DNA from 3 places in the Inmirania thermothiophila genome. Region 2 is predicted to be linked to each of the others. Evidence: predicted binding sites of a transcription regulator. Region 2 holds the regulator's gene; each other region holds the start of a gene.
The links. Region 2 encodes sigma-54, which starts transcription at its own class of promoters, with help from an activator protein. Its sites were predicted from a motif close to TGGCANGNTNCNTGCTT; they were not measured.

Region 1: EDC57_RS03810 (PEP-CTERM sorting domain-containing protein) is a predicted target of sigma-54. The motif match lies at 947-963, and genes of this name have one in related genera.
Region 3: flgB (flagellar basal body rod protein FlgB) is a predicted target of sigma-54. The motif match lies at 1,339-1,355, and genes of this name have one in related genera.

What each region holds. Positions count from the first base shown of each region.
Region 1 covers NZ_RJVI01000001.1:774,450-776,709, reverse strand. Annotated here, with positions in the region: gene EDC57_RS03810 (PEP-CTERM sorting domain-containing protein) at 1-906, opposite strand, end outside; gene lnt (apolipoprotein N-acyltransferase) at 1,060-2,260, opposite strand, start outside.
Region 2 covers NZ_RJVI01000003.1:285,996-288,255, reverse strand. Annotated here, with positions in the region: gene lptB (LPS export ABC transporter ATP-binding protein) at 1-430, shown strand, start outside; gene EDC57_RS12095 (RNA polymerase factor sigma-54) at 502-1,938, shown strand; gene hpf (ribosome hibernation-promoting factor, HPF/YfiA family) at 1,981-2,260, shown strand, end outside.
Region 3 covers NZ_RJVI01000001.1:822,405-824,664, reverse strand. Annotated here, with positions in the region: gene EDC57_RS04060 (flagellar hook assembly protein FlgD) at 1-481, opposite strand, end outside; gene flgC (flagellar basal body rod protein FlgC) at 494-907, opposite strand; gene flgB (flagellar basal body rod protein FlgB) at 910-1,305, opposite strand; gene flgA (flagellar basal body P-ring formation chaperone FlgA) at 1,485-2,204, shown strand.

The sequences.
Region 1 (2,260 bases), on a different contig from region 2:
GTCGCAGCCCGCCGGGTCGGTGCAGGCGAAGCTGACGTTGAGGCCGGAGGTGTCACCGCCGGAGACGAAGAGCGAGAGGTCGAAGGTGGCGGTGGCCGTCCCCACGGCGCTGACGATGGTGCTGACGAGATCCCCGGTCGGCACCGAGACGAAGTCGTTGACCAGCGCGCCCCCCGTGGCCGTGGTGATGGCCGAGGCCTGGTTCCGCCCATCGCCGGTACCGTCCGCGAACGACCCGTCGATGCCGGTCCCCGCAGCGGTGCTGTTGAAGCCGACCACGATCACGCCCTCGCCGGTCAGGGTGGCGATGGCATCGGCGAGGGTCACCGTGTCCTGGTGGCCGAAGATATCGCCGAACCACAGGATCACCTTCTGCGCCCCGGCACGCCAGCCGGTGGCCTCGCCGCTGCCGGTCCCGGGCCCTGCGGTATCGGCGCCGTCGGTGGCCGCCTGGTGGAGGGCGTAGAGGTTCGCCTCCGCGGCGTCGCCGCCGCCGAACGCGATCCAGTTCCCCATGGCGGTGGTGGCCGCGGTGGTGCTGGTGGTGATGGGCTGGAGGACGTCGTAGGCGTTGTCGAACCCGACCCCCTCGCTGGGGTCGCCGAAGTAGCGCCCGACGCCGAAGGCGGCGTTGCTGTAGGTGGTGCTGAGGGAGCCGAGCAGGCTCGTCGCCACGCTCTGCACGTTGCCGATGACGGTGCCCATGCTGCCGGTGTTGTCGGCGAGGAAGTAGAAGTCGACGAAATCCAGGGTCGGGTCGGTGGTCACCGTCTTGCTCACCACCACCGTCTCACCCACCGCGAGGGTGTCCGTGTAGCTCGCCGGTGCGATGGCGGCGGCGTGGGCGAGACCCCACCCGCCGAAGGCCAGGGCCGCGGCCAGGCCCAATCGTGTTCCGCCTCTCATGGCGACTCCTCCTTTGCCTGCGTGGACTCCACGGCAGTCCATGCACGCGGCATGCCAGGCACGCAACCCTTTGTTTTTCCAGGATCGTTCAGGAAATCCCCGGGCGCGCTGTAAAAAAAACTGACACCGCGCAGGGGCTCGGCGGGCCCGCCCTCAGCGGCGCCTGCGGGCGGCGGCGGCCGCCACCAGCCCCAGGAGGCCGGCCAGCGCCGGCCCGTCGCCCAGCCGCGCATAGGGCCCGCGCCCGGCCATGGGCCGCACCGCGGCCCGCACCACGGCGGGGGCGAACTGCGGGCCGCGGGCGAGCACGCGCCCGTCCGGACCGATGACGGCGGAGACGCCGGTGTTGGTGGCGCGCACCAGGTAGCGGCCGGCCTCGCGGGCGCGGGCGCGGGCGATCTGCAGGTGCTGGTGGGGGGCCAGCGAGTCGCCGAACCAGGCGTCGTTGCTGACGTTGACCAGCAGCGCCGCGCCGCCGTCGCCGTGGACCAGGGCCGGAAAGGCGATCTCGTAGCAGATGGTGATCCCCAGGCGCATCCCCGCCGCCGCCACCGGCGCGGGGTCGGGGGGGCCGGGGGCGAAGTCGGACATGGGCACGTCGAGGATGCGGAACAGCCCCCCGAGCCAGGCCCGCCCCGGATAGTACTCGCCGAAGGGCACCAGATGGCGCTTGCGGTAGACCGCCCCGGCCCCGCCCCCCGCGACCACGACCCCGTTGTAGTAGGGCCCGCCGGGGGCGTCGCGCAGGGGGATGCCGGTGACCAGGGTGGTGCCGGCGGCGCCCGCCTCGGCGGCGAGGGCGTCCAGGAACCCGGCCTCCACCTCGTCCAGGAAGAGCGGCACCGCGGTCTCGGGCCAGACCACCAGGTCGGTGCCCCAGAGCGGACGGCTCATGCCCAGGTAGCGCTCCAGGGTCGGCAGCACCGCCTCCGGCGCCCACTTGACGTCCTGGGCGATGTTGCCCTGCACGACGGCGACGCTGCGCGCCGGCCCCGCAGGCCGTGTCCACGGCACCGCCCCGAGGACCGCCCCGCCCGCCACCGCCGCGGCCAGCAGGGCCGCCCCCGCCCACCTGTCGGATTTCTTGACACCCGCCGCGAACACCGCCGCCCCGGCCAGGGCCACGCCCCCCGTGCCGTAGGGGCCGAGCACGGCAAGCCAGCCCCCGAGGGGGCCGTCCACCTGCGCCACCCCCACCTCGAGCCAGGGAAAGCCGGCCCACAGCCGCGCCCGGACCCATTCGGCGAGGGCCCACAGGGCGGCGAAGGCGAGCCCCGCGCGCACCCCCCCCGCGGGCGCGAGCCGCCGCCACAGCCCCGCCGTCAGCGCCGGGAAGAGGGCGAGGAGGGCGACG
Region 2 (2,260 bases):
CCTCGCCGTCCTCGAGACGCGCCGCGACCTCGACCCCCCGGCGCGGCGCTCGCGCCTGGAGGCCCTCCTCGAGGAGCTGCACATCGGCCACCTGCGCGCACAGCCGGCGCTGTCGCTCTCGGGGGGCGAGCGGCGGCGGGTCGAGATCGCCCGCGCCCTCGCCGCCGAGCCCCGCTTCATGCTCCTCGACGAGCCCTTCGCCGGAGTCGATCCGATCTCGGTCCTGGACATCCAGCGCATCATCGCCCACCTGTGCCGGCGCGGCATCGGCGTCCTCGTCACCGACCACAACGTGCGCGAGACCCTCGGCATCTGCGGCCGCGCCTACATCGTCAACGCCGGCCGCGTCATCGCCGCCGGCACCCCCGAGGAGATCCTCGCCGACGAGCAGGTCCGGCGGGTCTATCTCGGCGAGGGCTTCCGCCTCTGATCCCTGCAGCGGCAACGGGGCTCGGGTAGAATGACGGCCAAGATGAGCACCGCGGCCGCCAGCGCCAGCCCATGAAACAGACCCTGCAGCTCCGCCTCGGGCAGCACCTGACCATGACGCCGCAGCTGCAGCAGGCGATCCGCCTGCTGCAGCTCTCGACCCTGGAGCTGCAGGCCGAGATCCAGCAGGCGCTGGAGTCCAACGTGATGCTGGAGCTCGAGGAGGAGGGCGAGCAGGAGACCGAGGCGGAGGTCGCCGCCGAGGCCGCGGCGGAGGAGGCCGGCGAGCGCGAGCTCGGCGGCGACGGCGGCGAGATCCCGGACGAGCTCCCCGTCGACAGCTCCTGGGAGGACGTCTACGACGGCGCCGTCCTCTACGGCGGCGGCGGCGGCGACGAGGACGAACGGGGCCTCGAGCCCGTGAGCCACGACGGCGAGTCCCTGCGCGACCACCTCACCTGGCAGCTCGAGCTCACCCCCTTCAGCGAGCGCGACCGCCTCCTCGCCACCCTCATCATCGACGCCATCGACGAGGACGGCTACCTCGGCGCCGGGCTCGAGGAGATCGTCGCCGCGGCGGGGCCGGAGGTCACCGTCGAGGAGGCCGAGGCGGTGCTCCACCGCATCCAGCACTTCGACCCGCCGGGGGTGGGGGCTCGCAGCCTCGCCGAGTGCCTGCGCATCCAGCTCCTCGAGCTGCCGGAGGAGACACCCTGGCGCGCCCAGGCCCTGCGCCTCGTGGACGGCCACCTCGAGACCCTCGCCGCCGGCCGCCACGCCGAGCTCGCCGAGGCCCTCGGCGTCGATCTCGAGGCGCTGCGGGAGGTGGTGGCCCTGGTGCGCTCGCTCAATCCGCGCCCCGGCAGCAGCCTCCCCGGGCCGCCGCCCGAGTACATCATCCCCGACGTCATCGTGCGCAAGGAGGAAGGGGTCTGGCGGGTCGAGCTCAACCCCGAAGCGACGCCGCGCGTCCGCATCAACCCCCGCTACGCCGCCCTGGTGGGCCGGGGCGGCGCCGACGGCACCTGCCTGCGCAGCCACCTGCAGGAGGCGCGCTGGCTGATCAAGAGCCTGCGCAGCCGCAACGAGACCCTGCTCAAGGTGGCCACCTGCATCGTCGAGCGCCAGCGCGGCTTCCTCGAGCACGGCGAGATCGCCATGAAGCCGCTGATCCTGCGCGACGTGGCCGAGGCCGTCGGGATCCACGAGTCCACCGTCTCCCGCGTCACCACCCGCAAGTACATGCACACCCCGCGCGGGATCTTCGAGTTCAAGTACTTCTTCTCGAGCCAGATCGCCACCGACGACGGCGGCGCCGCCTCGGCGACGGCGATCCGCGCCCTCATCCGCAAGCTGGTGGAGGCGGAGAACCCGGCCCGACCGCTGAGCGACGCCATGATCGCCCGCCTGCTGGGCGAGCAGGGGATCCGCGTCGCCCGCCGCACCGTGGCCAAGTACCGGGAGGCCATGGCCATCCCATCGTCGAGCGAGCGCAGGCGGCTCGTCTGAGCCCCTGCCGGGACCCAGGACCCGAGCCAAGAGGAGCCGAGCATGCAGATCAACGTCACCGGCCACCACGTGGAGGTCACCGAGGCGCTGCGCAACTACGTGCTGGAGAAGTTCGAGCGCCTCGAGCGCCACTTCGACCACGTCACCAACGTGCACGTGATCCTCAGCGTGGAGAAGACGCGGCAGAAGGCGGAGGCCACCGTCCACGTCTCCGGGGCGCAGCTCTTCGCCGAGGCGGTGGAGGAGGATCTCTACGCCGCCATCGACGTCCTCGCCGACCGCCTCGACCGGCAGATCCTCAAGCACAAGGAGAAGCTCAACG
Region 3 (2,260 bases), on a different contig from region 2:
CGGGGGCACCGGCGTCGTCGAGGCCGTCCCAGGTGAAGGCCACCCGGCCGGCCTCGTGGGCGCCGAGGGGCACCGTGCGCACCAGCGCCCCCGCCGCGTCGTGGACGCGGAGCCGCAGCTCCGTGGCCGGCGCATCCAGCTCCACCGCGCCGCGCACGGGCTCGCCGTCGAAGCGCACCGCGTCGCCCGGCACCAGGACCCTGCGACCCACCAGGGCGGCGGCCCGCAGGGCCTGCTCGCCGTGCATGGAATCGGCGAAGTCGCGGAACGCCTGCTGCAGGTCCTGGATCCCCGAGACCGTGCCGAACTGGGCGATCTGGCCGAGAAACTCCCCGCTCTGCAGCGGCTTGAAGGGGTCCTGGTTGCGCAGCTGCGTCACCATCAGGCGCAGGAAGTCCTCCTGCCCCAGGCGGTCGCGCGGCCCGCTGCGGCTCTCCTGGGGCGGGTTGATGGCGGCGGCCACGTCGGCGATGGTGCTCATCGCGGCTCCTCCTTACTGGCCCAGCGCCAGGGTGCGCAGGGCCAGCTCCTTGGCGGTGTTGAAGACCTCGACGCTGGCCTCGTAGCTGCGCGAGGCCGAGATCATGTCGGCCATCTCCTCCACCACCTCGATGCGCGGCAGGTAGACGTAGCCCTGCGCATCGGCGAGGGGATGGCCGGGGTCGTAGCGCTTCTCCGGCGGCGCCTGGCTCTCCACCACCGCCGCCACGCGCACCCCGACGGCGGCGGGATCCCGGCGCTGGGCATCGAGGACGGCGGCGAAGACCGGATGGCGCGGCCGGTAGACCGCCTCGGGCGAGCCCGCCTCGCTGTTGGCGTTGGCGAGGTTGCTGGCGGTGACGTTGAGCCGCACCGACTGGGCCGCAAGGGACTGGGCGGAGATGTCGAGGATGCGCATCAGCGACATGGCTACTGCCCCCGGATCGCGGTGAGGAGGGTCCGGATGCGGCCGCCGAGGAACTGCAGGCTCGCGCGGTAGCGCAGCGCGTTGTCGGCGAAGGCCGCACGCTCCACATGGGGATCGACGGTGTTGCCGTCCGGCGAGGGCTGCACCGGGACGCGGTAGCGCAGTGCCACCGCGGTGGGCAGCAGATCGGGCGCGGGCAGGTGGCGGGCGTCGGTGCGCCGCAGGGTCACGGCACGCCCCTCGACCGCGGCCAGCGCGGCGCGGAAGTCGAGGTCGCGCGCCTTGTAGTGCGGGGTGTCCGCGTTGGCGATGTTGGACGCCAGAATTCCGGCGCGCTGCGCCCGAAGCGTCAACGCCTTGGCGTGGATTCCGAACAGCGGATCGGTCTTCATCGGCACTTGCGCGGATTCCTTGAGCCTGCGCCCACCCCGATGCAGGAGGCGTGCCAACCCGCCGCGGCCCCGTGACGACGCGCCCCGGGGCGGACGGCGGCGGCAAGGGCGGCGGCGGGGGCGGCAAGCCCTTGCCGCCGCGCCGCCGCCCGGCACGGCGCTTGCACGGCCTTGCGCAGGCCTCCATGAAGAGCGTCGCAGCCATGACCCAGCGAAGCCTCGTCGCCTGCCTTGCCCTCCTGCTCGCGGCGGCGCCGGCGTCCGGACGGGCGGCCCTGCAGCCCCTCGACGCCGTCCGGCGGGCCGCCGAGGCCCATGCCCGCGCCGCCGCGGGGGCCGCCGCCGAGCACATCGAGGTGCGGGCCGGCGCCCTCGACCCGCGCCTGCGCCTGCCCCGATGCGCCGGCGCCCTCGAGACCTTCGACCCCCCCGGCAGCCGCGCGGTGGGCCGCCGCGTCGTGGGGGTGCGCTGCCCGGGGCCGCGGCCCTGGTCCCTGTACGTGTCGGTGACCGTGCGCGGCCTCGTCCCGGTGGTGGTGGCGGCGCGTCCCGTGCCCCGCGGACGGACGCTCTCGGCGCAGGACCTGCGGGTGGAGCGGCGCGACCTCGCCGCCCTGCCCGCGGGCTACCTCGACGCCCTCGAGCGGGCGGTGGGCCAGGAGACGCTGCGCCCGCTGCGCCCCGGCGAGGTGGTCAGCCCCGCGGCCCTGCGCCCGCCGCGCCTCGTCCGTCGCGGCGAGCGGGTGGTGCTCGAGGCCGGCGCCGGGCCGGTGCGGGTGCGCAGCAGCGGCCGCGCCCTCGGCGACGCCCCCCTGGGCGCGCGGGTGCGGGTGCGCAACGAGGGCAGCGGCCGCGTCGTGGAGGGCGTGGTGGTGGGCCCCGGGCGGGTGCAGGTGATCATGTGAGGCTGCTAGAATCGGCTCGATCCGCAGGGGCGCGCCTCAAGCCCGGCGCCCGACGG